3 regions of the Streptomyces sp. HSW2009 genome follow, and region 3 is predicted to be linked to each of the others. Evidence: predicted binding sites of a transcription regulator. Region 3 holds the regulator's gene; each other region holds the start of a gene.
The links. The regulator HrcA, encoded in region 3, represses chaperone genes, less so after heat shock. The targets are predictions, from matches to a motif close to TTNGCACTCNGNNNNNCNGAGTGCNAA.
Positions count from the first base shown of each region.

Region 1: the regulator HrcA is predicted to act here: its motif matches at 4,111-4,137, upstream of groES (co-chaperone GroES).
Region 2: the regulator HrcA is predicted to act here: its motif matches at 2,274-2,300, upstream of groL (chaperonin GroEL).

Region 1 is NZ_JBEHZD010000025.1:16,480-29,326, reverse strand. Features, by position in the region: gene AAHZ94_RS03665 (MOSC domain-containing protein) at 1-308, shown strand, start outside; gene AAHZ94_RS03660 (SDR family NAD(P)-dependent oxidoreductase) at 611-1,414, shown strand; gene AAHZ94_RS03655 (hypothetical protein) at 1,399-1,527, opposite strand; gene groL (chaperonin GroEL) at 1,938-3,560, opposite strand; gene groES (co-chaperone GroES) at 3,656-3,964, opposite strand; gene AAHZ94_RS03640 (THUMP-like domain-containing protein) at 4,399-5,601, shown strand; gene AAHZ94_RS03635 (carbon-nitrogen hydrolase family protein) at 5,796-6,668, shown strand; gene AAHZ94_RS03630 (DHA2 family efflux MFS transporter permease subunit) at 6,843-8,399, opposite strand; gene AAHZ94_RS03625 (TetR/AcrR family transcriptional regulator) at 8,766-9,560, shown strand; gene AAHZ94_RS03620 (contact-dependent growth inhibition system immunity protein) at 9,674-10,369, shown strand; gene AAHZ94_RS03615 (hypothetical protein) at 10,473-10,730, opposite strand; gene tsaD (tRNA (adenosine(37)-N6)-threonylcarbamoyltransferase complex transferase subunit TsaD) at 10,727-11,995, opposite strand; partial or broken gene rimI (ribosomal protein S18-alanine N-acetyltransferase) at 12,177-12,611, opposite strand; gene tsaB (tRNA (adenosine(37)-N6)-threonylcarbamoyltransferase complex dimerization subunit type 1 TsaB) at 12,743-12,847, opposite strand, start outside.
Region 2 is NZ_JBEHZD010000111.1:2,697-15,543, forward strand. Features, by position in the region: gene murQ (N-acetylmuramic acid 6-phosphate etherase) at 1-346, shown strand, start outside; gene groL (chaperonin GroEL) at 499-2,124, opposite strand; gene AAHZ94_RS11505 (cold-shock protein) at 2,819-3,022, opposite strand; gene AAHZ94_RS11510 (MoaD/ThiS family protein) at 3,532-3,807, opposite strand; gene thrC (threonine synthase) at 3,951-5,261, opposite strand; SAM riboswitch class I at 5,279-5,417, opposite strand; gene AAHZ94_RS11520 (glucosyl-3-phosphoglycerate synthase) at 5,594-6,595, shown strand; gene AAHZ94_RS11525 (alpha,alpha-trehalose-phosphate synthase (UDP-forming)) at 6,967-8,766, shown strand; gene otsB (trehalose-phosphatase) at 8,903-9,733, opposite strand; gene AAHZ94_RS11535 (DUF3263 domain-containing protein) at 9,976-10,413, opposite strand; gene AAHZ94_RS11540 (extracellular solute-binding protein) at 10,525-11,802, opposite strand; gene AAHZ94_RS11545 (ROK family protein) at 12,531-12,847, shown strand, end outside.
Region 3 is NZ_JBEHZD010000534.1:359-5,177, reverse strand. Features, by position in the region: partial or broken gene AAHZ94_RS28035 (hypothetical protein) at 1-175, shown strand, start outside; gene AAHZ94_RS28030 (MBL fold metallo-hydrolase) at 350-1,075, opposite strand; gene hrcA (heat-inducible transcriptional repressor HrcA) at 1,275-2,291, shown strand; gene dnaJ (molecular chaperone DnaJ) at 2,292-3,425, shown strand; partial or broken gene AAHZ94_RS28015 (nitronate monooxygenase) at 4,115-4,819, shown strand, end outside.

The sequences.
Region 1 (12,847 bases), on a different contig from region 3:
CGCGCATCCCGTGCCGCACCTTCGCCGGCTTCCTGGACGAGCGGGGGTGGCTGCGCCGGTTCACCGGGGCCGCGCTGCCCGGCGCGTACCTGCGGGTGATCGAGCCGGGCCTGATCAGCCCCGGCGACCCGATCGAGATCGCCCACCGGCCGGAGCACGAAGTGACGGTTTCCTTCCTGTTCCGCGCCCAGACCACCGAACCCGACCTGCTGCCCCGGGTGTTGGCCGCCGGTGAGGCGCTGCACCCGGAGGCGTACGCGAAGGCCCTCCGGCGCACAGATGCGAGCGCGCGCCTCACGGACGCCTAGTTTCCGCTGCGGGTGCGGCCCGGCGGTGCGCCCGGTCCGCCCGCGGGGTGTGCCGGCGGGCGCCGGGCGACCGGTCGGCGGCCCGTCGGCGGGACCGATGGGCGCCGGACGTGCGGTGCGGTCGGCGCGGCGGTCGGACGGACGGAGTCGCCGGCTCCGGATTCTCCGCTGGCGTACGGGTGCGTGGGAGCGCGGCCACCCGGGCGGCGTGCGCGGGGTGGTGCGAACGGCTCGCGGCAGGCGGGCGGACCGACCCGGACATCGCCGCCCGCCGGTTGACCGGGGCCGGATAGCGTGCGCACATGACGACTGCACTGATCACGGGAGCGACGGCGGGCATCGGCGCGGCGTTCGCACGACGGCTGGCCGCGCAGGGCACCGCGCAGGCCAAGGGGCACGGCGCCGGATACCACCTGGTGTTGGTGGCGCGCGACCGGGCACGGCTGCGGGAACAGGCCACCGAACTGCACGACCGGCACGGCGTGGAGGTCGAGGTGCTGGCCGCCGACCTGTCCACGGAGGAGGGCATCGCGGCCGTCGAGGAGCGGCTCGGTGACCGCAAGCGGCCGATCGACCTGCTGGTGAACAACGCCGGCTTCGGCAACAAGGGCCAGTACCTCGATGTGCCGCTGGCCGACGAGTTGACCATGCTGAAGGTGCACTGCGAGGCGGTGCTCCGGCTGACCAGCGCGGCCGTGCTGCCGATGCGCGAGCGGGGCCGCGGCGGAGTGGTGAACGTGGCCTCGGTCGCCGCGTTCGTACCGCGCGGCACCTACGGTGCGAGCAAGGCGTGGGTGGTGCAGTTCACCCAGGGCGCCGCGCGCGACCTGGGCGAATCCGGGGTGCGGCTGATGGCGCTGTGCCCCGGCTTCGTACGGACCGAGTTCCACCAGCGGGCCGGCATGGACACCGGCAACATCCCGAGTTGGCTGTGGCTGGACGCGGACCGGCTGGTGGACGCGGCGCTCAAGGACCTGGCGCGCGGCAAGACGCTGTCGGTGCCCGACCCCCGGTACAAGACGCTGACCGGCCTCGCCAAGCTGGCCCCGCGCGGCACGCTGGCCCGGGTCTCCACCAAGACCGGCCGCCGCTACGGGCCGCGCTGACCGCACGGGTCGTACGGGTCGTACGGGTCGTACGGGCCGCAGCTCCGGCCGCGCCGGCTGCCGGCCAACTCCCGTACCACCTCAGGCAGTTGACGTACGGGCGAACGCGCCACGGCCCTGCGGGCACCCCCGCACCCCGGCACCGCCGCACTCCCCTCCCGGCCTCCCGGCCACCCACCGCCACGCCGTCGACCGGGCCGGCCCCCGCGCCCCGGGCTGTCAGGGGCATGCCGTCCCTGCCGCGGCGGCGGGAGCCCGTACCGGCATCGCCACGGCGCGAGCCGGTACCACCATCGCTGCGGCAGCGGGCCCGTACCGGAGCCGCCGCGTTCGGTGGTCGAGAGACCCGAAAACGCAGCGCGGGGGGGGGGGGCCCCCCCCGGGGGGGGGGGGGGGGCGCGCCGGCCGGGGGGCGCGGGCGGGCGGGGGGGGGGGCGCGCGCCGCCGCCCCCCCCCCCCCCCCCCCCCCCCGCCCCCCCCCCCCCCGCGCCGGGGCGCCCCCCCCCCCCGACCGATCAGGTGATCAGTGCGAGTGGCCGTGGCCGTGGCCCGCCTCGGGCTCGTCCTCGGCCGGCTTCTCGACCACCAGGGTCTCGGTGGTGAGCAGCAGCGACGCGATGGAGGCGGCGTTCTCCAGGGCGGAGCGGGTGACCTTGACCGGGTCGATGACGCCGGCCTTGACCAGGTCGCCGTACTCGCCGGTCGCGGCGTTGTAGCCGGAACCCTTCTCCAGCTCGGAGACCTTGGAGACGATCACGTAGCCCTCAAGGCCGGCGTTCTCGGCGATCCAGCGCAGCGGCTCGACGACCGCGCGGCGGACGACGGCGACACCGGTGGCCTCGTCGCCCTCCTTGCCCAGGCCCTCGTCGAGCACCTTGGCGGCGTGCACCAGGGCGGAGCCACCACCGGAGACGATGCCCTCCTCGACCGCGGCGCGGGTCGCGGAGATGGCGTCCTCCAGACGGTGCTTCTTCTCCTTGAGCTCCACCTCGGTGGCGGCACCGACGCGGATCACGCAGACGCCACCGGCGAGCTTCGCGAGGCGCTCCTGGAGCTTCTCGCGGTCCCAGTCGGAGTCCGTGGCCTCGATCTCGGCCTTGATCTGCGCGACCCGGCCCTTGACGTCGTCGGCGTTGCCGCCGCCGTCCACGATGGTGGTGTCGTCCTTGGTGATGGTCACGCGGCGCGCGGTGCCAAGGACGTCCAGACCGGCCTGGTCGAGCTTGAGGCCGACCTCTTCGGCGATGACGGTCGCACCGGTGAGGGTGGCGATGTCGCCGAGCATGGCCTTGCGGCGGTCGCCGAAGCCGGGGGCCTTGACGGCCACGGCGTTGAACGTGCCGCGGATCTTGTTGACGACGAGGGTGGAGAGCGCCTCGCCCTCGACGTCCTCGGCGATGATCAGCAGCGGCTTGGAGCCACCCTGCTGGATGACCTTCTCCAGCAGCGGCAGCAGGTCCTGGATCGCGGCGATCTTGCCCTGGTGGATCAGGATGTACGGGTCGTCGAGGACGGCCTCCATACGCTCCTGGTCGGTCACCATGTACGGCGACAGGTAGCCCTTGTCGAAGGCCATGCCCTCGGTGAAGTCCAGCTCAAGGCCGAAGGTGTTGGACTCCTCGACGGTGATGACACCGTCCTTGCCGACCTTGTCCATCGCCTCGGCGACGAGCTCGCCGACCTGCTTGTCCTGGGCGGAGAGCCCGGCGACGGCGGCGATGTCGGACTTCTCGTCGATCGGGCGCGCGGTGGCCAGCAGATCGTCGGAGATCGCCTTGACGGCGGCGTCGATGCCCTTCTTCAGGGCGGCCGGGGAAGCACCGGCGGCGACGTTGCGCAGGCCCTCGCGGACCAGCGCCTGGGCCAGCACGGTGGCGGTGGTGGTGCCGTCACCCGCGATGTCGTTGGTCTTGGTCGCCACCTCCTTCACGAGCTGGGCGCCCAGGTTCTCGTACGGGTCGTCGACCTCGACCTCACGGGCGATGGTGACGCCGTCGTTGGTGATGGTCGGGGCACCGAACTTCTTGTCGATGACGACGTTGCGGCCCTTGGGGCCGATCGTCACCTTGACGGCGTCAGCGAGCTGGTTGACACCGCGTTCGAGGGCGCGACGGGCGTCCTCATCGAACTTCAGGATCTTCGCCATGGTTGCCTTAAGTCCTCTCCAAAGAGCCGCGCCCCGGTCGCCCGGGTGTATCAGACACGGGTGGCCGGGGCGCGATTCACGTAAAACTGGGTGAATTACTTCTCGATGATCGCGAGAACGTCGCGAGCCGAGAGGACGAGGTACTCCTCGCCGTTGTACTTCACCTCGGTGCCGCCGTACTTGCTGTAGAGCACGACGTCGCCGACGGAGACGTCGAGCGGAAGACGGTTGCCGTCCTCGAAGCGGCCCGGGCCCACGGCCAGGACGACGCCCTCCTGGGGCTTCTCCTTAGCGGTGTCCGGAATGACCAGGCCCGAAGCCGTGGTCTGCTCGGCGTCGAGCGGCTGGACCACGATGCGGTCCTCAAGCGGCTTGATGGCAACCTTGGAGCTGGCGGTCGTCACGATCCGACCTCCCCCTTCGGAGATCTCACGGGGTTAACTGTCTGAGGTGGCGACCTGGTAGATCCGTCGTCGCGGGTGCCGGATCTGCCCGTCGCTGTGTTTGGCACTCCGCATTGAGGAGTGCCAGCCCTGAGACTAGGACGCGGTTAGCACTCGGTCAAGCGGAGTGCCAATGCGGCGGGGCCGCGGGTCGCTCTCGGGGGCGCGTCCGGGGGCGCTGCGGGGTCGCTCTCCCCGCCGCCGTTGGGCCGCGCCCTGGGTCACCGCGGGCCGCGCCCGAGGCCCGTTCCCGATGCGCTGCCGGCCCGCTCACCGGTGCACCAGCGGGCCGCCGCCAGCCCGCTCCCCGGCCCGCGCCGCCCGGCCGCCCCCCGGCCCCGCCGTCCCGCCGTGCACCTCCCCCGTCGGCGCGCGGGCGCTGCGAGAATGTCCCGGTGAGTACGACCACCGGGCCCGTCGAGACCTTCCACGCCCTGCTGACCGACGAGGGGCAGGCGCTGCTGAGCGCGCTGCGCGACCTCGATCCGCACCAGGAGCTGGCCGCGGCGACCCGGCTGCGCCGCGACCACCCCGCCGACCTGGTCTCGGCCGCGATCGGGCAGGCCAGGTTGCGGCAGCGGGCGGTGGCGAAGTTCGGCGCCGATGACGCGTACCGGATGTACTTCACGCCCGACGGCGTCGAGCAGGCGACGCGCGCCCCGGTGGCCCCGCACCGGGCGCGGCGGTTCGCGGCGCTCGGGGTGCGCCGGCTGGCCGACCTGTGCTGCGGCATCGGCGGCGACGCGCTGGCCCTGGCCAGGGCCGGGGTGTCCGTGCTCGCCGTCGACCGCTCCCCGCTGACCTGCGCCGTCGCCCGCGCCAACGCGGCGGCGCTGGGGCTGGCCGAGCTGATCGAGGTGCGCTGCGCGGCGGTCGAGGACGTCTCGACCGCGGGCTGCGCCGCGCTTTTCGTGGACCCCGCGCGGCGCACCGGCACCGGGGGCGGCGGCCGGGGCCGGATCTTCGACCCCGAGGCGTACTCGCCGCCGCTGTCCTGGGCGGTCGCCGCCGCCCGCGACCTCCCGTACGCGGCCCTGAAGGTCGCCCCCGGGCTGCCGCACGAGGCGATCCCGGCCGACGCCGAAGCGGAGTGGATCTCGGACGGGGGCGAGGTGAAGGAGGCCGTGCTGTGGTTCGGCACCGCCCCCGGCGCCCGCCGCGCCACGCTGCTGCCCGCCGGCGCCACGCTGACCGGCGGCGGCCTGCCCGACCCGGAGCCGGGCCCGGTCGGCCGCTGGCTGTACGAGCCGGACGGCGCGGTGATCCGCGCCCATCTGGTCGCGGACGTGGCCGCACGGGTCGACGGCCGGCTGATCGACCCGACGATCGCGTACGTGACCTCGGACGAACTGCTGCCGACCGAGTACGCGAGCGCGTACGAGATCACGGACGTGCTGCCGTTCAACGTCAAGCGGCTACGGGCGCTGCTGCGCGAGCGCGAGGTGGGCGTCCTGACGGTGAAGAAGCGCGGCTCCGCGGTGACCCCGGAGGAGCTGCGCAAGAAGGTGAAGCTCCAGGGGCCCGCGGCGGCGACGGTCTTCCTGACGCGGGTGGCGGGGGCGCCGATGATGCTGGTGGGGCAGCCGACGGATCGGTAACCACCGCTGGCGGCAAGCGAGTTGATGGCCTGCTGCCTTGAGGGCAGGGGGAGGCGCGGGGGCACGGGGCCGGGCCGGGACCGGGGCCGGGCTCGGGGCGGGGCGGCGGAGCCCGGGGGCGAGGCGGCGGGCCCGGGGCGAGGCGGCGGGCCCGCCATAAGGTGAGCGGGTTGGCCCGCCCCTAAGGTGAGCCGGTGACCTCACCCCACTCACCCGTCTCCCCCACCCCTCCCGCCCCTCCCCCGCTCCGTATCGCCATCGCCCAGATGGAGATCAGCGCCGACGCCCGGCGCAACGGGCTGACGGTCCGCCGGCTGATGCGGGAGGCAGCCGCGGCGGGTGCCCGGCTGGTCCAGTTCCCCGAGGGCTGCCTCTCGGGGTGCGCCAAGGAGCAGATCGCCGACTGGGGCCAGGTGGACTGGGCGGCGGTCGACGAGGAACACCACCTGATCGCCGCGCTCGCGGCCGAATTGCGCCTGTGGGTGGTGCTGGGTAGTACGCACCGGCTGACCCCGCCCCACCGCCCGCACAACAGCCTGTACGTCATCGCCGACGACGGCCGCCTGGTCGGCCGCTACGACAAGCGCTACTGCTCCCACACGGAGCTCACCTCGTACTACACGCCGGGGACGGCGCCGACCACCTTCACCGTCGACGGCTTCACGTTCGGCTGTGCCATCTGCGTCGAGATCAACTTCCCGCCGCTGTTCGAGGAGTACGGGCGCCTCGGCGTGGACTGTCTGTTGCTGTCGGCCTATCCGGTCGACTCGATCTTCGAGGTCAAGGCCCGGGCGCACGCCGCGACCCACAACTACTGGCTGGCCATGGCCACCCCGGCGCAGACCACCCACCTGCTCACCTGCGAACTCATCGGCCCGAACGGCACGGTACTGGTCCGGGCGGACGCCACGGCCGAACTCCTCATCGGCGAACTCGACCGGCACTCACCCGATTTCGCCACGGCCCTGCACACGGTCCGCCCCTGGCGCGCCAGCGCACGGGAGGGCGAGATCTACCGCAGCCGCCGGGTGGCCGACCCGCGGAGCGTGGAGCTGACTGCTTTCTGATTGCCGATTGCTGCTGGTCGCTGCTGGTCGCTGGTCGCTGGTTGACGGCTGATTGCTGGCGGCTGGGGCCCGTACCGGCTTCCAGCGCACCGCCGGGCCCGTAACCGGCACGGTCGGCCGCGCGCCGGCACGGGCCCGTACGGGCGGGACATGGCGTACGGGTCGTACGGCCCCTCACCCGGTGCGTTCTGGGCCTGACGGGTCGGGGGCGACGGCGGCGGTGGGCGCAGCGGGGCCGGTGGCCGCGCCGGACTCGGCCCGCGGCGCGTCGGGCGCGCCCTGTGGTGCGGTGGGTCGGGCGGCCGGCGTGCGGCCCAGGAGGATGAACGCGACCAGCGCCGCCGCGACCAGTAGGCCGGCGGCGCTGCCGAAGGCCACCGCGTAGCCGCTACTCAGCCGCTCGCCCGGGGTGCCGGACGCGTGGTCGGTGGTCCGGGCGGCGACGGTCACCAGGACGGCCAGGCCGAGCGAACCGCCGATCTGCCGGAAGCTGTTGAGCAGCCCCGAGGCCATGCCCGCCTCGGCCGGCGCGACGCCGGTGATGGCGGCGGTGCCCAGCGGTACGAAGCACAGCCCCACGCCCACGCTGGCCACCAGCGACGGGCCGAGCATCACGGTCCAGAACGTGCCGTCGGCGGAGACCGCGAGCGCGAACCAGGCGAAGCCCACCGCGCCGATCAGCCCGCCGACCACCAGCAGCCGGCGGATGCCGACGGCCGCCACCATGCGGGTCGCGACCAGCGAGCCGACGACGATGCCCACACAGAACGGCAGGAAGGACAGGCCGGCCGCGGTCGGGCCGTAGTCGAGGACCTGCTGCAGGTAGAGCGACAGGAAGTAGAACGTCGCGAACTGGCCGGAGAACAGCAGCAGGACGAAGAGGTTGGCGGCCAGCACCGGGCGGGCGGCCAACAGCCCGATGCGCAGCAGCGGTTGCCGCGTCCGCCCTTCGACGAGCACGAAAGCGGCGATGAGCAGCACTGCGACGGCGAGCGTGGCGACCGTCGTGACCGAGGCCCAGCCGTGCGTCTCGGTCCGCACCAGGCCGAAGACCAGCGCGGTCATGCCGAGCGTGACGAGTACGGCGCCGGCCAGGTCGAGCCGGGGGCGCGGCCCGGTGCGCCGGTCGGACGCGATCCAGCGGACCGCACCGACCAGGGCGAGCGCCACGATCGGCACGTTGACCAGCAGGACCGAGCGCCACCCCGCGCTCTCGGTGAGCAGCCCGCCGGCGAGCACGCCGACCGCGCCGCCGGCCGCGCCGGCCATGCCCCACAGCCCGAGCGCCCTGGCCCGCGCGGGCCCGGCCGGGATGGTGACGGCGATCAGAGCGCAGGCCACCGGCGCCAGCGCGGCGGCCCCCACCCCCTGCACGGCGCGGGCGGCGACCAACCCACCCGGCGAACCGACCAACCCGCCCGCGAGGCTGGCGACACCGAAGACGACGAGTCCGCCGATCAGGGTGCGCCGCCGCCCGACGATGTCGGCGAGCCGCCCGCCGAACATCAGCAGACCGCCGAAGGCCAGTGCGTACGCATTGACCACCCACAGCAGATCGTCGGCGGAAAAGCCCAGGTCAGTACGTATGTCGGGGAGCGCCACATTCACTACGGACATATCGAGCGCCACCAGGAACTGCACGGTCAGCACCACGGCCAACAGCCCGCGGTGCCCCCGCTCCGCAACCTCATCACGCGGCGTGACCCCACCGCGGAGACCGGCATCGCGCATCACAACCCACCCTCCAGACACGGGACTTGGACCGATCGACGGACCGGTCGCACCATGGGGTCACACATTACTACACGCGTGGAAAAACTACGGGTGCGAGGCCGTGGCTGGGGGCCGGCGGGCGCCCCGCAGTGGGCCACGCCCAGGCGCCGGCGGCCCCGCGCGCCGAAACTGGAATCATCACTCGGTCGACCGACAGCAACACCGGCCCGCCGGGCGCGGGCCGGTTCACGGCACGACGCGTACGAGCAGACCGGCACGACGGTCGCAGCGAACACGGCGAACGCCACGAGCACAACGGACACGACAGACAGCGCAGACAGCGCAGACACAGCGAGCACAGCGGACGGCCAGAAAGCGGGAGAAGTGGGCGCGGCGAACGAGGCGAACGGGACTGCGGCGGCGACAGGGGAAGGGAGCGGGACGGAAGACCGGGCGGACGCAGGGCGGGAGGCCGGGCCGGAGGCCGGACGCAAACCCACCACGGGCCGGCCGGTCGGCCGCCCCGCACGCCTGGAGCGGGAGACGATCGTCGCCACCGCGCGGCGCGTACTGGAGGAGGAGGGCGTCCACGCACTCTCCATGCGCCGCCTGGCCAAGGAGGTCGGCAGCACGCCCCGCGCGCTCTACCACCACGTACGGGACAAGGACGAACTACTCCTCCTCGTGCTGGCCGGCATGGCCGCCTCCGCCCCCCGCCCCGCCCTGCCCGACGACCCGCGCGACCGCATCTACGTCACCGCACTACACATCCACGACCTGCTCCAGCCGCTGCCCTGGGTGGTGGAGGTGCTCGGCCTCGGCCACGTCACCGACAAGGGCGCGATGTGGATGGTCGAGGAGATCCTCGACTCGGCCATCCGTTACGGCCTCACCCCGCGCGAGGCGATCCGCGCCTACCGGGCGATCTGGTTCTACATCTACGGCGACCTCGCCTACCACGCGGCCCTCTCCCGCCGCGCCACCGAGGCCCCCCGCCCCACCCACCACAGCCCCGTCCCCGACATGCTCACCCCAGAAGACGCAACCACCCTCCCCCACCTCACCACCCACGCGAACCTCTGGGCCGAGGTCGTAGACGTCTGCAACGTCCCGGAGGGCCTACACGCCCTGATCGACGGGCTGTTGGCGCGGAGTGGGGGGCGGGGAGTGGGGCAGTGAGCCCAGGGGAAGGGTCGCCATGGACCCGCACGCCGAGGGGGCTTTCGAACGGGCGGCGACCCACGCCGCCAAGGGCACTCGCCCACGGGAATTCATACGGAAAGACAAAAGGGATGAATGGCGACCTTATCGAGTATTTTCGCCTCTCCGGGGCGCGCACCATTCTCGCTGCCTTAGGTTCACGACTTCCCACATCACCGGAAGAGCGAGCGCGGCTACTCCAGCCGAACCTGCGCGCCGCCTGGACGCTGGGCGAACAAAATGGCCGCTCACTCGAAGAGGTGGCAGACCAAATTTATACGGCTGCTGAGATTTTCTCCCTCAACTCTGAGGTCCAACCGAGAGCCATCGAAAACTTTCCAACAGCAAAAACAAGCCACGAAACAGCGACCATTCTTCATGACATCGCAAATTATGTCACAGAGTGGCGAATTGGCCTCAAATCGAATTTGGGTGACATCACCCCGACGGGTAGGGAGTTGGGCTTCAGGTTCCCCGGCCTAAGCCATTTCTTGGGAATCTACTTCGGTCAAGACGGCGAAGCCTTCGAAGACGACATCACAGAAGCCCAAGCAGTCCAGATGTACATCGACGTCGTCCACCCTGCATGCCCCTGGCGCATCACCGGCCTAGTCGGCGAATGCCACGAAGCCATGGCGCTCTTCCACGACGAACAGACCCTCTACGACTTCTTCCAACGCCGATGGATCGTCAGCTCCGGATCGCTCACCTGGATGGAATTCCTGCCGCTTATCGCCGACACCATCAAGACCCATATGCGCGAGCACCACAGGTTCACCCCGCAGTAGGACTCACCGCCCCAGCCCGGCAGAAAGGCATCAGAAAGCACTGAAGACGGCCCTCGCCCAACACGCGGGCGAGGGCCGGCGGGCGCTCGCCGCCAACGCCCCCCTACTCCCCCTCCACGCCCTCAAACCGCCAACGATGCACCGGGCGGCTCACCAACTCCGTTGGCGGGTCCGGGAGTTCCGGCACGTCGGCCTCGTACGGGGCGTCCCACCAGGTGATGACCAGGACGCGGTCGCCCGGGGCGCGGAAGGTTTCGCGGCGTAGGGGGGCGGGGGTGAGGGGCTGGCTGCGGGCCCAGGCCAGGAGGTCCGGGCCGCTGCCGGTGGCGGCTCGGGCCTCCCACATCAACGCGAGGGTCATGAGTAGAGGTTGTCCTTGCTCAGCTCGTGGAAGTGGTCGTGGTCGTGGTCGTGACCGTGGTCATGGCTGTGACCGTGACCGGCGCCGTGGGCATGGCCTCCGCCGTGGGCGTGCGTATGGCCGCTGCCATCGTCGTGGCCGTGGCCGTGGCCAGCCCCGACCCCAGCCCCAGCCCGATCCCCAGAGCCAGCGCCAGCGTCCCCCCGCGCCGGCACGTGCGGGTCCGTGACCGGGAGGGAGGAGTCCGCCGACAGGTCCCAGGCCGATGCGGTACGGCCGCGGGCGCCCATCTCCGCGCCGAGGGCGGCCACCATCGCGCCGTTGTCCGTGCACAGGCCGGGGCGCGGGACGCGGAGCACGATGCCGGCGTCCTCGCAGCGGCGTTCGGCCATGGCGCGCAGCCGCGAGTTGGCGGCGACGCCGCCGCCGCTCATCAGGTGGTCGACGCCGTTGTCCTTGCAGGCCCGCACCGCCTTGCGGGTCAGCACGTCGACCACCGCCTCCTGGAACGAGGCGGACACATCGGCCACCGGCACCTCCTCGCCCGCGGCGCGCTTCGCCTCGATCCAGCGGGCGACGGCCGTCTTCAGGCCGGAGAAGGAGAAGTCGTACGCGGCGTCCCGCGGGCCGGGCAGGCCGCGGGGGAAGCGGATCGCGTCCGGGTTGCCCTCGCGCGCGATGCGGTCGATGACCGGGCCGCCGGGGAAGCCCAGGTTGAGTACCCGGGCGACCTTGTCGAACGCCTCGCCCGCCGCGTCGTCGATGGTGGAGCCGAGCGGCCGTACGTCGGAGGTGATGTCGGGGGCGAGCAGCAGCGAGGAGTGGCCGCCGGAGACCAGCAGGGCCATCGTGGGTTCGGGCAGCGCGCCGTGTTCCAACTGGTCCACGCAGATGTGCGAGGCCAGGTGGTTGACCCCGTACAGCGGCTTGCCGAGCGCGTACGCGTACGCCTTGGCCGCGGAGACGCCCACCAGCAGCGCGCCGGACAGGCCCGGGCCGGCCGTGACCGCGATGCCGTCGAGGTCGCTGGCGGCGACGCCGGCTTCCTCCAGGGCCCGCTGGATGGTGGGGACCATGGCCTCCAGGTGGGCCCGGCTGGCGACTTCGGGGACGACGCCGCCGAAGCGCGCGTGCTCGTCCACGCTGGAGGCGACCGCGTCGGCCAGCAGCGTGTGGCCGCGCACGATGCCGACTCCGGTCTCGTCGCAGGAGGTCTCGATGCCGAGGACGAGGGGTTCGTCCCGGCGGCCGGTTGCGTCAGCCATGGGTTCCAGTCTCCGTCTCAGTCGCCGCGGGCGGCGCTTGCTCGGGCGCGGCGGTGGGGGCCGCCGCGGCCCCGTGGGTCTTGGGGGTCTCGGGCGCGGGGTGCTCCGGCGCAACGTGCTCCGGCGCTGGCTGCTCCGGCGCGGGCGCCGCGGCCGGTGTGCTGGTCAGGGCCGCGGGGCCGGTCAGCCGCATGACCAGGGCGTCCACGTTGCCGGGCTGGTAGTAGCCGCGGCGGAAGCCGATCGGTTCGAAGCCGAAGCGCTCGTACAGGCGCTGGGCACGGGCGTTGTCGACGCGTACTTCGAGCAGCACCTCGTGGCACTCGTACGCGGTGGCCGCGGTCAGCAGGTCGGTCAGCAGCCGCGCGCCGAGCCCGGTGCCCCACTGGTCGCGGGCGGCGGCGATGGTCTGTACGTCGCCGGTGCCGTCCACGGCGGCGAGGCCCGCGTACCCGACGAGCCGCCCGGCCGCGTCCTCGGCGACCACGTAGTGCCGGGTCGCGCCCGGGCCCCTGGCGTGCGCGAGTTCCGACCAGAACATCCCCGACGACCAGGCGTCCTCGGGGAACAGTTCCTCTTCGATGGCGAGCACGGGCTCGATGTCCCACCAGCGCATCTCGCGCAGCCGCGGGACACCGCCCGGGGACCGCACCGCGTCGGAAGAATCCGGGACCGGAGCCGAAGAATCCGGGACCGGAGCCGGGTCCGTGGCCGGGACCGCCGCGGCCCCGCCCTCGTACGGGGTGCTCACTGCGGGGTGACCACCTTGTAGTTGGCGGGCACCTGCGCGTCCGGCCGGCGCAGGTACAGCGGCCGGCAGGGCGGGAACTCGGCGCCCGCGGCCAGCATCTC
Region 2 (12,847 bases), on a different contig from region 3:
ACTGCTCACCGGCTCCACCCGGCTGAAGGCGGGCACGGCGCAGAAGCTGGTGCTCAACATGATCTCGACGCTCACGATGATCCGGCTGGGCAAGACGTACGGGAACCTGATGGTGGACGTGCGGGCCTCCAACGACAAGCTGCGGGCCCGCTCCCGGCGCATCGTGCAGTTGGCCACCGGCGCGTCGGACGAGGCGACCGAGGCGGCGCTCGCGGCCACCGGCGGCGAGGTGAAGAACGCCATCCTCACGCTGCTCGCCGACGTGGACGCATCCACCGCGGACCGGCTGCTGACGGATGCGAACGGCCACCTCCGCGCGGCCCTGGACACGGCCCGTACGGCCTGATCGGCGCGGGCCAGGCCACCGGCCTCAGGAAGCGGGACTCAGGAACGGGCCCCGCTCCCCGCTCCCCGCTCCCCGCTCCCGAGAACGCCCGAGGGCGGCACCCGCAGTGGGTGCCGCCCTCGTTCGTACGGAACAAGCTGATCCGCTGGGGATCAGAAGTCCATGTCACCGCCCGGCATGCCGCCCGGAGCGCCCGCGGCAGCGGCCTTCTCCGGCTTGTCGGCGATGACGGCCTCGGTGGTGAGGAACAGCGCGGCGATCGACGCGGCGTTCTGGAGCGCGGAGCGCGTCACCTTGGCCGGGTCGATGATGCCCTCGGCAACCAGGTCGACGTAGTCGCCGGTCGCGGCGTTCAGACCGTGGCCGGGGGTCAGGTTGCGCACCTTCTCCACGACGACGCCACCCTCAAGGCCGGCGTTGACGGCGATCTGCTTGAGCGGGGCCTCCAGGGCCAGGCGCACGGCCTGCGCACCGGTGGCCTCGTCGCCTTCGAGCTCCAGCTTCTCGAAGACCGCGGCGGCCTGGAGCAGGGCCACGCCGCCACCGGCGACGATGCCCTCTTCGACGGCCGCCTTCGCGTTGCGAACGGCGTCCTCGATGCGGTGCTTGCGCTCCTTGAGCTCGACCTCGGTGGCGGCACCGGCCTTGATGACGGCCACGCCGCCGGCCAGCTTCGCCAGGCGCTCCTGGAGCTTCTCGCGGTCGTAGTCGCTGTCCGAGTTCTCGATCTCGGCGCGGATCTGGTTGACGCGGCCCTGGACCTGCTCGCTGTCACCGGCACCGTCGACGATGGTGGTCTCGTCCTTGGTGATGACGACCTTGCGGGCGCGGCCCAGCAGGTCGAGACCGGCGTTCTCCAGCTTGAGGCCGACCTCCTCGGAGATGACGGTGCCACCGGTGAGGATGGCGATGTCACCGAGCATGGCCTTGCGGCGGTCACCGAAGCCCGGGGCCTTGACGGCGACGGACTTGAAGGTGCCCCGGATCTTGTTGACGACCAGGGTGGAGAGGGCCTCGCCCTCCACGTCCTCGGCGATGATCAGCAGCGGCTTGCCCGACTGCATGACCTTCTCCAGGAGCGGGAGCAGGTCCTTGACCGCGGAGATCTTGGAGTTGACGATCAGGATGTACGGGTCGTCCAGGGACGCCTCCATACGCTCCATGTCCGTCGCGAAGTACGCGGAGATGTAGCCCTTGTCGAAGCGCATGCCCTCGGTGAGCTCCAGCTCAAGCCCGAAGGTCTGCGACTCCTCGACGGTGATGACGCCTTCCTTGCCGACCTTGTCCATCGCCTCGGCGATGAGCTCGCCGATCTGGGTGTCAGCGGCGGAGATGGAGGCGGTGGAGGCGATCTGCTCCTTGGTCTCCACGTCCTTGGCCTGCTCAAGGAGCTGCGCGGAGACGGCCTCGACGGCGCGCTCGATGCCGCGCTTGAGGGCCATCGGGTTGGCGCCCGCGGCGACGTTCCGCAGGCCCTCCTTCACCAGCGCCTGGGCCAGGACGGTCGCGGTCGTCGTGCCGTCACCGGCGACGTCGTCCGTCTTCTTCGCGACCTCCTTGACCAGCTCGGCGCCGATCTTCTCGTACGGGTCTTCGAGCTCGATCTCCTTGGCGATGGACACACCATCGTTGGTGATCGTGGGGGCGCCCCACTTCTTCTCAAGGACGACGTTGCGGCCCTTGGGGCCGAGGGTGACCCGGACGGCGTCAGCGAGCTGGTTCATCCCACGCTCAAGACCGCGCCGTGCCTCCTCGTCGAACGCGATGATCTTGGCCATGTGAAGTGGTCCTCCCAGGACTGGGGGCCCCCGGCCAGTGGCTGGGGGAGGGTGAATACTCCGGACCGCGTGGCGCCCGCGACGGACGGCCTGCCTGCCCCGCGGTTCCTTGCCCCGCTTGGCCTGCGAGCCTCACCGACCCGGTCCTTCTGTCACTCTCGACAGCAGAGTGCTAACGCCAATGATTAGCACTCGGCACCCTAGAGTGCAAGGTCGCTCCGCTAGGAGCGTCGGTGGGGGGCGGTGGTCGGGGACGCGGTGGGCGCAAGGTCGCTCCGTTCAGGAGCGTCGATGGGGGGTGGTGGTCGGGGACGCGGCGGGCGCAAGGTCGCTCCGCTCAGGAGCGTCGCTGGGGGCGGCGGTCGGGACCGGTCTCCGGTCCGAGTCGGGTGACCCCGATGCGCGGTCCCGCGTCGACGGTCGGGGCGCCGGCCGTGGCGCATGCAGCTCACCCACCCCGTACGCACCCGTCGCCCACCGCGCACCGCCCGTCTTCGCCGTACGCATTCGCAACGTGCGGGAACATCCGACGGCCGCGCCGCCGCCCCGCCGCGCCGGCTGAAGCCCACCGGGGGGCGCCGGGGCACGGGTGGCTCCGGGGGTTCCGGAGCCGCCCAACCCGCTGCGGGCATGCGAAGGGCCCGCACCCCCCTGCCGAGGGTGCGGGCCCTTGTTTCGCGCAGTCGGTCGGCGCTCAGCCGGCCACGCGGACCATGTCCGCCTGCGGCCCTTTCTGACCCTGCGAGATCTCGAACTCGACCCGCTGGCCTTCCTCAAGGGTGCGGTAGCCGTCCATCTGGATCGCGCTGTAGTGGACGAACACGTCCGCACCACCGTCGACCGCGATGAAGCCGTACCCCTTCTCCGCGTTGAACCACTTGACGGTGCCCTGAGCCATTCCAAACTCCCCTATTGCTGGCCCTTGCGCAGGACCGCACTCCGCGGACCCGGGTCAGACCTCACCCCTGAGAATCCCCTCACCATTGGCCAGGGGAGCCCCGGAGGCGTGCGCCGGAACGCGTCGACCGCCGCTGAATGTATCTGCCCAGATGCCCAGAGCAACAGGTCAATCGGACGAGAATTCTGGGCGCGGCTCATCGGCTATACGGGGTTAACTCCGGTGAATACCGGTCAAGTCGGGCCGGACATGGCGGCACTAACCCGGCAAATCATGTCCACATTTCACGCACATTTTGACGGGTTCTCATATGCGCTCAACGCACGGGCCCGTGAAGGGTGCGGGGGAAGCGGGGAGTTGCAGGTGGGGCGGAACCGCGAGTGCGGGGCGGAGCTGGGGCTAAACGAAAAGAGCCACACCAACCCTATCGCGATTCTGGGCACGGAATTGCCCCGTCCGCTTTCTTGTGGACGGGGCAATTCCGGCAGTTCGTGGCAGGTGACGGCGGATCAGCCGCCGGCGACGGCCGGGATGATCGAGATGCCGGCGCCGTCCGGGGTCGCCGTCTGGAGGCCCTCGGCGAAGCGCACGTCGTCGTCGTTGACGTACACATTCACGAAACGGCGCAGCTTGCCGTCCTCGTCGAGCACCCGGGCGGCGATGCCCTGGTGGTTCTTGTCCAGGTCGGCCAGCACCTCGCTGAGGGTCGTGCCCTCGGCGCTGACCTCGGCCTTGCCGCCGGTGTAGGTGCGCAGGATGGTCGGGATGCGGACGTTGACGCTCATGGGGTCACCTTCGTGGGAGATGCGGGGAAGTGTGCTGTCGCGGCGGGGCGTCGGCCGGTCGCCGATCCACGGCCGGCGGGCGGCCGACGGCTGGTCGACGACCGCCCCGGCCGGGGCGCGCCGGCCGGGCCGGGGCGCAGGCGTCAGCTCGCCAGGCCGGCCGCGCGGAACGCGTCGAGGTTCGGCTTGATCGTCGCCGTCGGACCGGTGGTGGGCGCCACGGCGTCCAGCGTCTTGAGCCCGTCACCGGTGTTGAGCACGACGGTCGTCAGCGCCGGGTCGAGCTGTCCGGTCTCGATGAGCTTCTGGGTGACGCCGACGGTCACGCCGCCCGCGGTCTCCGCGAAGATGCCCTCGGTGCGCGCCAGCAGCTTGATCGCGTCGACCACCTGCTGGTCGTTGACGTCCTCGACCGCTCCCCCGGTGCGCCGGGTGATGTCCAGGACGTACGGGCCGTCGGCCGGGTTGCCGATCGCCAGCGACTTGGCGATCGTGTTCGGCTTCACCGGGCGCACCACGTCGTGCCCGTCCTTGAAGGCGCGGGAGACCGGCGAGCAGCCCTCGGCCTGGGCACCGAAGATCTTGTACGGCTTGTCCGCGACCAGGCCGAGCTTGATCAGCTCCTTGAGCCCCTTGTCGATCTTGGTGAGCTGGGAGCCGGAGGCGATCGGGATGACGATCTGGTCCGGGATCTCCCAGCCGAGCTGCTCGCAGATCTCGTACGCGAGCGTCTTGGAGCCCTCGCCGTAGTACGGGCGCAGGTTGACGTTGACGAAGCCCCAGCCCTCGCCGAGCGGGTCGCCGATCAGCTCGCTACAGAACCGGTTGACGTCGTCGTACGTGCCCTCGATGCCGACCAGTTCGCCACCGTAGACGGCGGCCATGACGACCTTGCCGGCCTCCAGGTCGTGCGGGATGAACACGCAGGAGCGGAAGCCCGCGCGGGCGGCGGCGGCGCCGCCCGCGCCGGCCAGGTTGCCGGTGGAGGAGCAGGAGAGCGTGGTGAAGCCGAAGGCGCGGGCCGCCTCGACGGCGATGGCCACCACCCGGTCCTTGAAGGAGTGGGTGGGGTTGCCCGAGTCGTCCTTGACGTACAGGCCGCCGGTGACGCCGAGCGCGTCGGCCAGCCGGTCGGCCTTGACCAGCGGGGTCAGGCCCGGGTTCAGGTTGGGCTTGGCGGCGACGTTCGCGGGGACCGGGAGCAACGGGGCGTAGCGCCAGATGCTGTTCGGGCCGGCCTCGATGCGCTGCCGCAGCGCCTGCGGGTCCCCGGTCGGCAGGTCGTACGCCACTTCGAGGGGACCGAAACAGAGCTGGCAGGCGAAGATCGGGCCGAGCTCGAAGCGCTCGCCGCACTCGCGACAGGACAGCGCGGCGGCGGGGCCGAGGTCCACTGGGGCGGAGGCGTCCGACGTGGCGGGAGCGGTGGAGGTTGCGGTGACTTGCACAGCCATGATGGCGAGGCCCTTTCTCCTCATCTTCCTCGCGGCGCACTTCGCCACGAGACGGAATTGGCACCTTCCCCACCGGGAGCCTCGCGGTGCGAGTTTCCGGCTGGAGGGTTGCCGGGGCTTCAACGGGCCGTATCCCTCTGCCCCTCTGGATGAGCGGTATGGCACTGGGCTCCTTGGAGCCAGGCGTTTGTGGGCGAGATGACCCCGGCATGCGACGGTCATCCGCGTTGTTCAAGACTGTAACCGAAGGTTGGAACAGTACGGACAGTCGTCCGAACCACGAGATGAACGTAACATCGAGCGCTGCTCGCCGCGCATAAGGAGTCACGCAGGTGCTGGAAGAGGTGGAGCGCTGGCTGAGCCGCCGGTCCTGGTCCGCTGCCGACCGTCAGCTCGACCGGCTCCTGGCGGCGAAACGGGCTGGTGGGGCCACGGTCAGCGTGGTGTTGCCGGCGCTGAACGAGGAGGCGACGGTCGGCACGATCGTCGCCACGATCCGCCGCGACCTGATGCGCGATGCGCCGCTGGTGGACGAGCTCGTGGTGGTCGACTCGGGCTCGACGGACCGCACCGCGGCCGTCGCGCGCGAGGCCGGGGCACAGGTGGTGCACCGGGACGACCTGCTGCCGCGGCTGCCGACGGTGCCGGGCAAGGGCGAGGTGCTGTGGCGCTCGCTGCTGGCCACCCGCGGCGACATCGTCTGCTTCGTCGACGCCGACCTGCGCGACTTCTCCTCCACCTTCGTCTCCGGGATCGTCGGGCCACTGCTCACCGACCCCGAGGTGCAGTTCGTGAAGGCGATGTACGACCGGCCGCTGGGGCAGGTCGGCGAGGCGGGCGGGCCGGCCGCGGCCGCCGGGCCCGGGCCTGGGTCCGGGTCCGCCGGGCAGGGCGGCCGGGTGACGGAGCTGGTGGCCAGGCCGTTGCTGAACCTGCACTGGCCGCAGCTCGCCGGATTCGTCCAGCCGCTCGGCGGCGAGTACGCGGCGCGCCGCTCGCTCCTGGAGCGGCTGCCGTTCCCGGTCGGGTACGGCGTGGAGCTCGGGCTGCTGGTGGACGCGCTGCACACGGTCGGACTCGATGCGCTGGCCCAGGTGGACGTGGGCGTGCGCCGCCACCGCCACCAGGACGGCCAGGCCCTCGGCCGGATGGCGGCGGCGATCTACCGTACGGCCCAACTCCGGCTGGCCCGCGGCTACTTGGTGCGCCCCCGACTGACCCAGTTCCAGCGCGGCGCGGACGGCGGGTTCGAGCCGCACACCCATCCGGTGGACACCGAGGAGCGCCCGCCGATGATCGAGGTCCCGGAGTACGCGGAGCGCTGGGCGGCGTAGCCACGGCGGGGCCGCGGCACGACCACGACACGGCCGCACACGACCGCGGCACGACCGCGGCCAGCGGGGGCGACGGGCGCGGGCACGGCAGGGCGCCCGGCCACCACCGAGGGTGACGATGCGTGCGCGCCGTGGTGCGCGGGGTGGGTCTCCTGATGCGTACGGGGCGGGGTGGGGGCTGCGCGGGGTGGCTCGGCGGGGGTGGCCGGGGGCGCGGAGAGGTGCCGGAATCCGCCGCACCGGCGCGTACCGGAGTCGGCGTAGCGCGGGCGGTCCGGTCGAACGGCGCGCGGAGACGGCGGGTGGGAGCGGGGGCGGGGGCGGCGGCGTCCGTACGTTTGAGCGGTTCCGGTCCTGGCTAGGCTCGCGGCATGGTCTCCGTCCATGGCGAGCAGGAAGCCGTCGACTCCGTGCCGGCCACCGGTCCCAGACCGGGCGCCCGGGTGCTGGTCGCTTCGAACCGCGGGCCCGTCGCGTACGCGCTGACGCCCCCACCGACCCGTTCGCCCTCGCGAACGCCGACCCCGGGCGAGGCGGCTGCGGCAGGCGCCACCGCCGCACCGGAACCACCCGCGGAACGCCCCACGGAACCACCCGCCACACCCGAACCGCCCACGACCCGGGCAACGCCCACGACAGCACCGACAGCACCGGCCGCGCCGGCGACTGCGGCAGCAGCGGCCGGGCTGACCGCCAAGCGCGGCGGCGGCGGCCTCGTCTCCGGGCTCTCCGCGATCGGCGCGGACGCCGACTCCGTGTGGGTGTGTGCCGCGCTCGGCGACGGCGACCGGGAGGCGGTGCGGCGGGCCGCGGTCGGCGACCCGGCGGCCGGCGGCCGGCGCGGCGCGCCGCTCGACCCGGCGGCCACCGGCGGCCCGCGGGTGCGGCTGCTGGACATCGAGCCCGCGGTCTTCGCCGCGGCGTACAACGGGGTGGCCAACTCCGTGCTCTGGTTTGTGCACCACCTGCTCTACCAGACCCCGCTGGAGCCGGTCTTCGACGAGGAGTTCCGGCGCCAGTGGGAGGCGTACGAGGCGTACAACGCCGCGTTCGCGGACGCGCTCGCGCGCGAGGCGGGGCCGGGGGCCGCCGTGCTGGTGCAGGACTACCACCTGGCGCTGGTCCCCGCGCTGCTCCGGCAGCGCCGCCCCGACCTGCGCATCGGCCACTTCTCGCACACCCCGTGGGCCCCGCCGGACTACTACCGGCTGCTGCCCGACGACGTCGCAGCCGCCGTGCTGCACGGCATCCTGGGCGGCGACCGGGCGGCCTTCCTCACCACGCGCTGGGCCGAGGCGTGCGCCGACTGCGGCGCCCGGGTGCTCGGCGCCCGGGTCGGCCGGGACGCGGAGACCGGCGAGCTCACCGTGGAGTCGGCCGGGCGGACGACCCGGCTCGGGGTGCACGGCCTGGGCGCGGACGCGGAGTTCCTGCGCAGCCGCTCGCACGCCGCCGACGTGACGGAGCGGCTGGCCGCGCTGCGGGCCCAGATCGAGGGCCCGGGCGGCACGGACGGGCCAGCCGGGGCAGCCGGGCCAGCCGGGTCAGACGGCTCGGACCACCGTGCGCCGGCCCGGAAGGTGATCGTCCGGGTGGACCGCACCGAGCTGTCCAAGAACATCGTGCGCGGGCTGCACGCGTACCGGCTGCTGCTCACGGACCACCCCGAGTGGCGCGAACGGGTGGTGCACGTCGCCTTCGCCTACCCCTCGCGGCAGGACCTCGCGGTCTACCGGGCGTACACGGCCGAGGTGCAGCGGGTCGCCGACGCGATCAACGAGGAGTTCGGCACGGCGACCTGGCAGCCGGTGGCGCTGCACGTGAAGGACGACTTCGCGCGCTCGCTCGCCGCGTACCGGATCGCCGACGTGGCGCTGGTGAACCCGATCAGGGACGGCATGAACCTGGTCGCCAAGGAGGTCCCGGTGGTCTCGGACGCCGGCTGTGTGCTGGTGCTCTCCCGGGAGGCCGGGGCGCACGCCGAGTTGAGCGACGACGCGCTGTCGGTCAACCCGTACGACGTGCAGGAGACGGCCAGAGCGTTGCACGAGGCGCTCCGCATGGACCCGGCCGAGCGCGCCGAGCGGACCAAGCGCCTCGCCGCGGCGGCCACGGCGCTACCCCCGCAGGCGTGGTTCCTGGCCCAGTTGCGGGCGCTCGGGGCGGCGTAACCGCGCGGGGCGGCGGGCCTCCCGCGCGGACTGGCGCGTCCTCCCGCGCGGAGTGGCGCGTCTCCCGCGCGGGGGCTGCGGGGCCTCATGTGCAGGCGTCGCACCTCCCGCGCGGGCGGCGAGCTTCCCGCGGGGGTCAGCCCAGTTCGTGGGCGAGTGCCGTCAACAGGGCGACCACGCCCGCCGGGCCGTCCACGACGAGGTCGGCCCGGTCGGCGAGTTCGGTGACCTCGTTGCTGCCGCTGCACACCAGGAGGCCGGGGCTGCCTGCGGCGCGACGGCGCGCCACCGCGTCGAAGGCCGCGATGTCGCCCAGGTCGTCGCCCGCGTACAGCACGGTCTCCGCGTCCACGGCACGGGCGAAATCGGTGAGCGCCACGCCCTTGTCCACACCCGGCGGGCGCAGCTCGATGACCAGGCGGCCCGGTTCGACGGCCAGGCCGTGGCGGGCCGCGAGCTCGCCGAGCGGGGCGCGCAGCGCGTCGAAGGCGGCCTGCGGCGCCGCGGCCCTGCGGGTGTGGACGGCGACGGCCCGCCCCTTGTCCTCGATCCAGGCGCCGGCCGCCGCGGTGGTCCCGTCGAGCACGCCGGGCAGTTCGGCGCGGACGGCGGCCACCCCGGGGTGCGGCTCGGGGACCCGGAGTTCGCCGGTCGCCGCGTCCCAGCGTTCGGCGCCGTAGTGGCCGAGTACGACGAGGTGGGCGAGCCCCGGTACGCCGGCGAAGCCGCCGTAGCGCACCGCGACGTCGGCCGGGCGGCCGGTGAGGACCAGCACGGTGCCCACCAGCGGGGCCAGCGCGGCCAGCGCCGGGACGGCCGCCGGGTGCGCGCGGGCCTGCTCCGGGTCGGGCACGATCTCGGCCAGCGTGCCGTCGAAGTCGAGCGCGACGACGGCCCGCCGGGGCCGTGCCAACAGCGCGGCGAGCCCGGCTCGGCCCGCGTCGGTTGAGGGGACGGGAATGCCCATGCGGCCGACCCTATCGGCGCCCCCCACCACGGCCACCAGTGCCGGATCGGCCAACGCGGGGGTGGTGGCGCGGCCGGGCCCGAACAGGCCCGGCGGGCCGCGGACCGGCGTACGTCCGACCAGCCCGGCCAACCAACAGCGGGTCCAGCGGGCCACGGGGCGGCGCACGTCCGACCAGCCCGGCCAACCAACAGCGGGTCCAGCGGGCCACGGGGCGGCGTACGTCCTACGAGGCCAGCCGGTCAGCGGCGGTCGCGGCGGGCCTGGCGCACCCGGCGCAGTCGGTTGACGGTGACCGGGTCGTGGCGCAGGGCGCGCGGATCGTTCAGGAGGGCGTTGAGGAGTTGGTAGTAGCGGGTGGGCGAGATGCCGAGCCGTTCGCGGATGGCCCGCTCCTTCGCGCCGGGCCCCGACCAGCCGCGCCGCTCCACGGCCAGCACGGCGAGGTCCCGCTCGGAGAGCCCGGAGCCCGCTGTGTCGGAACCCGCTGCTGCGGAGTCCTCCGTGTCGGAGTCCCCTGCGGCGGGGCTGTCCGTGCCGGGGCCGTCTGCATCGGGACTGCCGGGGCCGTCTGTGCCGTACGGGCTGTCTGCGCCGTCGGGGCTGTCCGTGCCGTACGAGTCGCCAGTGCCCGTGCCGGCGCCGGGCTCGGTCCCTGAGACAGGCTCGGTCCCAGACACGGGCCCTGCCCCAGGCGGAGTCTCGGTCCCGGCCCCGGGCTCAACCCCGGGCGCCTGCTCGGGCTCGGGCGTTGGCTGGTCGGGAGTGGCGGGGGGAGTCACGCCGTCAACCTAACGTTCCTCGTTCTCCTTGGCGTCGGCCTTGCGCTGGATCTCACCGAGCACCGTGGCCGGGTCGCCGCCGCTGGCGACCATCGTGCCGACCGAGTCCCGCAGCGACTGGTTGACCTTGGTCCAGGAGACCTTGTCGAACGGGTAGAACTGCGCGGTGTCCAGGCCGTCGAGGAACTGCCACAGGCTCTTGTACTCGTCGTCGCGGCGCATGACCGTGGACGCGTCCGTGGTCACCGGCAGCAGCCGGTACTTGCCGGAGAAGCCGACCACGTTGTCCGTCTCGTAGACGAAGTTGAGGAACTGGCCTATCTGCTTGCGGTGGCCGTTCTTCTTGAACGCCATCATCCAGTCAGCCACGCCCATCGTGGTGGGCGAGGGGCCCTTGCGGCCGGGCAGCGGCGCGACGTCGTAGTCGATGCGGTGGCCGACGGCCTGCTGCATCAGCGTCGGGTGGCCGTTGAGCATGCCGACCTCGCCGCGCGTGAAGGCGTTGAACGCCTCCTGCCGGTTGAGCCGGCCCGGCGGGCGGGAGCCGGTCAGGCCCTTGCCGACGAACTCGTCGCGCAGCCACTCCAGCGTCTCGACGTTCTCCGGCGAGTCGAGCATGTAGCTGCCGTACCCGTCGGTGTAGCCGCCACCGCCGCTGAGCAGCCAGATCAGCGTCTCGGCCTGGGCCTCCTCGCGACCGAGCGGCAGCGCGTACGGGTACTTCACGTCGATCGCCTTGAGCTTCTCGGCCGCGGCCTGGAGCTCGTCCCAGTCCTTCGGGGGCTCGGTGATGCCCGCCCGCTCGAAGAGGGCCTTGTTGTAGAAGAGCAGTCGGGTGCTGGCGCCGAACGGCATGGCGTACTGCACCCGGTTGACCTCGCCCGCCTGGGCGATGGAGGAGACGAAGGAGGCCATCGTGCGGATGGAGAGGATCTGGTCGGCGCGGTAGAGCATGCCCTGGGCGACGAAGTCCGCGTACGTGCCGAACTGGACCATGTCCGGCGTGTCGCCGGACTCGATCATCTCGGCGACCTTCTTGTCGATGTCCGTCCAGCTATAGACGTTGACGTCGACCTTGATGTTGCGGTTCTTGGTCTCGAACGCGCGGACCAGGTCGCCCCAGTAGTTGAGCGTGCTGTTGCTACTGCTGTCGCCGTAGTCGGCCGCGACCAGCTTCAGGCGTACGTCGTCCGTACCCGAGCCACTGCCGCAGGCGGTGAGTGTCGGCGCCAACGCCGCCGTCGCGGCACCCGCCGCCGTCAGACCCATGAACCGCCGCCGCTGCACGACCAGTACCCACCCTCGCGCTCTCGCTCTTTCCCGGAATCAGCCGGAGTGTCACTCTCCGGCACGAGTTGCGAGTCTCCCCGCTAACCCCTCCTGAGGTCTACACCACACCCGGTCTCGCTTCGGTATCACCTCTGGTCACACCGGCGTCACCTGCCTCGGGTATGGCGGCAGCCGGAACGCACCGCTCCCCGCGGGCGCACCGAACCCGCTCAGAGTAAGCACGACTTCCCGCACCGTCCCGGCACAACCGTGCGCGAAGCCGACGACTCCCCCACACCAAACAGGTCGATTACCGCCCCATTCCGGCACTTTGCCCGGGCACCGTGTGCGGAGTCACAGATCGTTTGCGCGTCGCCGGCCAGCAGCCCTCCCGTCGGCCGACGGGCACCGCCGGGTCACCCGCCCCACGGCCCGCCGAGCCGCCCGCCGGGCGCCCCACCATCCGTGCCACCGCACGTCACGCCGCGGCCCCGGGAACGCCCACGCCGCCCCGCCGGCCGCACATTTCGGGGCCAAACCACCAACCCGACGCCGTCCGAGCGCTGCCCGCGCACCGTCCACGCGCTGCCCGATGGGGCATCCGCCGGGGCCCTGACCACACCCCGGGGCCGGCACCGGAGCGGCCCGCCGCGGCCCCGGCGATCACACCGCGTCGGGAGACGCGACACTCCGCGAGCGTGAAGTGGCCTAGACCTCTAGTGGGGAATCGCGCGAGACTGTCCCGCGTGAAACACGTCATCGCCCTTGATGTGGGCGGCACCGGAATGAAGGCCGCCCTGGTCGGGGCGGACGGCGAACTGCTGCACACGGCCCGGCGGCGCACCGAGCGCGAGCGCGGTCCCGACGCCGTGATAGCCGGCATCCTCGACTTCGCGGCCGAACTGCGCGCACTGGGCATCGAGCGGTACGGGGTACCCGCCGCGGCGGCCGGGGTCGCCGTGCCGGGCATCGTCGACGAGGCAGCGGGCGTCGCCGTGTACGCGGCCAACCTGGGCTGGCGCGACGTCCCGATGCGGGCGCAGCTTTCGGAGCGGCTCGCCGG
Region 3 (4,819 bases):
CGGCGCGCCCCACCGCGCCCCGCCCCAGCCCCCACCCCCCCCCCCCCCCCCCCCCCCGGCCCCCCCCCCCCCCGCCCCCGCCCCCGCCCCCCCCCCGCGCCGGCTCCGGGCCCCGCAGGAAAGGCCGGTCCCCGACTGCGAGCGCCCGCCGCAGTTGCGCCCGCCCGGCCTGTAAGGCGGCCTGACTCGGGCCTGTACGAGCGCGCCCGGACCCGGGCCCGTTCGAGCGCGCAGGCCCCGCCCCGTACGGTGCGCGCCCCGGGCCCGGACACTTCCCACTACGCGCGCCCGCCCCCGCGCGTAGCCGCGGCCACTCCTGCTTCTCGCCCTGCTCCTGCTCTTCCTGCTCCTACGCGAAGCGGTGGGCCAGCATCGCGCGCTGCGCGCGCACGTAGGCGGCGTCCACCACCGCGCCGTGGCCCGGCACGTACCGGGCGTCATCGCCGCCGAGGTCGAGCAGCCGGTCCAGGGCCGCCGGCCAGTGGGTGGGCACCGCGTCCGGGCCCGCCTGGGGTTCGCCCGACTCCTCCACCAGGTCGCCGCAGAACACCACCTCGGGCCGGCCGGGTACGAAGACGGCCAGGTCGTGCCCGGTGTGCCCGGGGCCGACGTTGGCGAGCAGCACCTCGCGGTCGCCGCCGAGGCTCACGGTCACCTCGCCGCACACCGAGTGCCGCGGGTACACCAGCAGGTCGGTGGCGACCGCCGCGGCATCGGGGTCCGCCCCGTGTCGTACCGCGTCCGCCCGCAACTCGTCCCGCTCCCGGTGCAGCAACTCGGCCAGCCCCACCGCCCCGTACACCTGCACGCCGGCGAAGGCCGCGGTGCCCAGGACGTGGTCGAAGTGCGGATGGGTGAGCACGACGTGCGTGACCTCGTGGCCGAACAGGGCGCGCACCTCCCGGCGGACCTCCGCGCCCTCACGGAGCGTGGCGCCGGTGTCCACCACGAGCACGCCCGCCGGGCCGGCCACCGCCCCCACCGTGGCGTCCCACTGCGGCAGCCGGCGCCGGGCGACGCCCGGCGCGAGAACCTCCCAGCGATCCCGTACGCGCTCTTCCGCACTGCTGTCCATGGGAGAGACGCTAACGGTCGGCCGGGGGGCCCGCCCGGCCGGCGACGGCAGTTTCCGGCCCCACGCTCGGTTACGGCCGGGGCGACTCTTGCCCGGACCGCGGTCACCGGCCGTACACTGGCCCCGGGTTATTTGGCACTCGAATGTGCTGAGTGCCAGGAGAGGCCCCCGAGCGACGGTTTGACTGGAGGTGTGCGCGATGCTGAGCGAACGCAGACTTGAAGTGCTGCGCGCCATCGTCCAGGACTACGTCGGCACCGAGGAGCCGGTGGGTTCCAAGGCGCTCACCGAGCGGCACCAACTCGGCGTCTCGCCGGCCACGGTGCGTAACGACATGGCAGCCCTGGAGGACGAGGGCTTCATCGCCCAGCCGCACACCAGCGCCGGCCGCATCCCCACCGACAAGGGCTACCGGCTCTTTGTGGACAAGCTCGCCGGTGTGAAGCCGCTCTCACCCGCAGAGCGCCGCGCCATCCAGAACTTCCTGGACGGCGCGGTGGACCTCGACGACGTGGTGGGGCGCACGGTACGGCTGTTGGCGCAGCTCACCCGGCAGGTCGCGGTGGTGCAGTACCCGTCGCTGACCCGGTCGACGGTGCGGCACGTGGAGTTGCTCGCGCTCGCGCCCGCGCGCGTGATGCTGGTGCTGATCACCGACACCGGCCGGGTCGAGCAGCGGATGGTGGACTGCCCGGCGCCGGTCGGCGAGACCGCGCTGGCCGATCTGCGGGCGCGGCTCAACAGCCGGGTCGTCGGGCGGCGGTTCGCGGACGTGCCGCAGCTCGTGCAGGATCTGCCGGAGTCGTTCGAGCTTGAGGACCGGGGCGCGGTCTCCACGGTGCTGGCGACCCTGCTGGAGACGCTGGTCGAGGAGACCGAAGAGCGGCTGATGATCGGCGGCACCGCCAATCTCACCCGGTTCGGACACGACTTCCCGCTGACCATCAGGCCGGTGCTCGAAGCCCTTGAGGAACAGGTCGTCCTGCTCAAGCTGCTCGGCGAGGCCAAGGACTCGGGCATGACCGTGCGAATCGGTCATGAGAACGCTCACGAGGGCCTGAACTCCACATCCGTGGTCGCCGTCGGCTACGGTTCGGGCGACGAGGCAGTCGCAAAACTCGGCGTGGTCGGACCGACCCGCATGGACTACCCCGGAACGATGGGAGCGGTACGCGCAGTGGCACGTTACGTCGGACAGATCCTGGCGGAGTCGTAAGTGGCGACGGACTACTACGCCGTCCTGGGCGTGCGGCGCGATGCCTCCCAGGACGAGATCAAGAAGGCGTTCCGCAGGCTCGCGCGTGAGCTGCACCCGGACGTCAACCCGGACCCGAAGACGCAAGAGCGCTTCAAGGAGATCAACGCCGCCTACGAGGTCCTGTCGGACCCGCAGAAGAAGCAGGTCTACGACCTCGGCGGCGACCCGCTCTCCAGCGCGTCGGGCGGCGGCCAGGGCGGCTTCGGAGCCGGCTTCGGCAACTTCTCCGACATCATGGACGCCTTCTTCGGCACCGCGTCGCAGCGCGGCCCGCGCTCGCGCACGCGCCGCGGCCAGGACGCCATGATCCGGCTCGACATCGAGTTGAGCGAGGCGGCGTTCGGCACCACCAAGGAGATCCAGGTCGACACGGCCATCGTGTGCACGACCTGTAGCGGTGAGGGCGCGGCGCCCGGCACCTCGGCGCAGACCTGTGACATGTGCCGCGGTCGCGGCGAGGTGTCCCAGGTCACCCGCTCCTTCCTGGGCCAGGTCATGACCTCGCGGCCGTGCCCGCAGTGCCAGGGCTTCGGCACCGTGGTGCCGACCCCGTGCCCGGAGTGCGCGGGCGACGGGCGGGTGCGCTCGCGGCGCACGCTGACCGTCAAGATTCCCGCGGGCGTCGACAACGGCACCCGCATCCAACTCGCGGGCGAAGGCGAGGTCGGCCCCGGCGGCGGCCCCGCCGGCGACCTGTACGTGGAGATCCACGAGGCCCAGCACGCGGTCTTCCAGCGCCGCGGGGACGACCTGCACTGCACGGTCACCATTCCGATGACGGCGGCGTCCCTCGGCACCAAGGTGCCGCTGGAGACGCTGGACGGCGTGGAGGAGATCGACATCAGACCGGGCACCCAGTCCGGCCAGTCGGTCCCGCTGCACGGGCGCGGCATCACGCACCTGCGGGGCGGTGGCCGCGGCCAGTTGATCGTGCACGTCGAGGTCACCACGCCGAGCAAGCTCGACCCGGAGCAGGAAGAACTGCTGCGCCGGCTCGCCAAGTTGCGCGGCGAGGAACGCCCGACAGGCGAATTCAAGCCAGGTCAGCAGGGGCTGTTCTCCCGGCTGAAGGACGCGTTCAACGGCCGGTGAGGGCCGGCCCGCGCCGCGCGGGCCACGGCACTGACCAGAGGGCGCCGACCCCGTTGCGTACGGGGGCGGCGCCCTCCGCGTTTTCCGCTCATTCGCTGGCGCGGGCAGGTCTCGTGGAGCGGGTGCGCTCCGTGCGGCAGGTGCGTCCCCGCGCATCAGGACCGGGCCGTGGGACGGGACCGGGCTGTTCATCCGGGCTGGCCCACCCGGATCGGGCCGTTCGCTCGGCTGGCCCGGTCAACCGGTCGGACGGCCGTCGGGTGGGTCGCACCGGCGCTGGTCCCTGGTCCCTGGTCCCTGGTCCCTGGTCCCTGGTCCCGAGCGTGGTCGTACGAGGTGCTGGCGCGGTTCGCTTGCCTCAGTCCGAGTGCGGTCGTACGGGCCGCTGGCCTGCTCCGAGCGCGGTCGTACGGGCCGCTGGGACTAGTCGGGGCGTGGCCGTCCGGGGCGCTGCCCCCAGGCCGAGCATGGCCGTACGGGGCGCTGCCTCCGGCACAAGTGCGGTCGTACGGGCCGCTGGCTCTGGTCTGAGCGACGGTCGCACGGGCCGCTGCTCCCGGCCCGGGCGCGGTCGTACGGGCCGGGTGAACAGGGCGTGCCGCAGCGGTGCGGAGAGTGTGGTGGAGGTCCACGGTGTGGACGCCCGGGGGTGTTGCCCGGGGCCGCACGGAGCGTGGCACGATGTGGCCATGTCCTCCCCGTTGACCGATCTCTACCGGTATCCCATCGTGCAGGCCCCCATGGCGGGGGGCGCCTCGCGCCCGCAGCTCGCCGCCGCCGTGGGCGCGGCCGGGGGACTCGGCTTCCTCGCCGCCGGATACAAGACGCCGGCGGCGATGTACGAGGAAATCAAGCACCTGCGGGCCCGGGGCGACGTGCCGTTCGGCGTCAACCTCTTCATGCCGCAGCCCGCGACCAGCGACCCGTCGGCCGTCGCCGTCTACGGCGAGCAGCTCGCCGGCGAGGTCGCCTGGTACGAGACACCGCTCGGCGACTGCGACACGGCCACCGACGACGCCTACGACGCCAAGCTCGCCATCCTGTTGGACGACCCGGTGCCGCTGGTCTCCTTCACCTTCGGCTGCCCCACGCGCGCGGTGTGCGAGGCGTTCGCCAGGGTCGGGACGGTGACGGTGGTGACCGTCACCTCCGTCGACGAGGCGCTCGCCGCCCAGGCGGCCGGCGCTACCGCGCTCTGCGTCCAGGGCATCGAGGCGGGCGGCCACCAGGGCACCCACCGCGATGACCCGCACGTCCAGGGCGGTGGCCAGGGCCTCGGGCTGCTCGCCCTCATCCAGTTGGTGCGCGAGGCGGTGCCGCTGCCGGTGATCGCCGCCGGCGGGCTGATGCGCGGCGCGCAGATCGCCGCGGTGCTCGCGGCCGGCGCCAGCGCC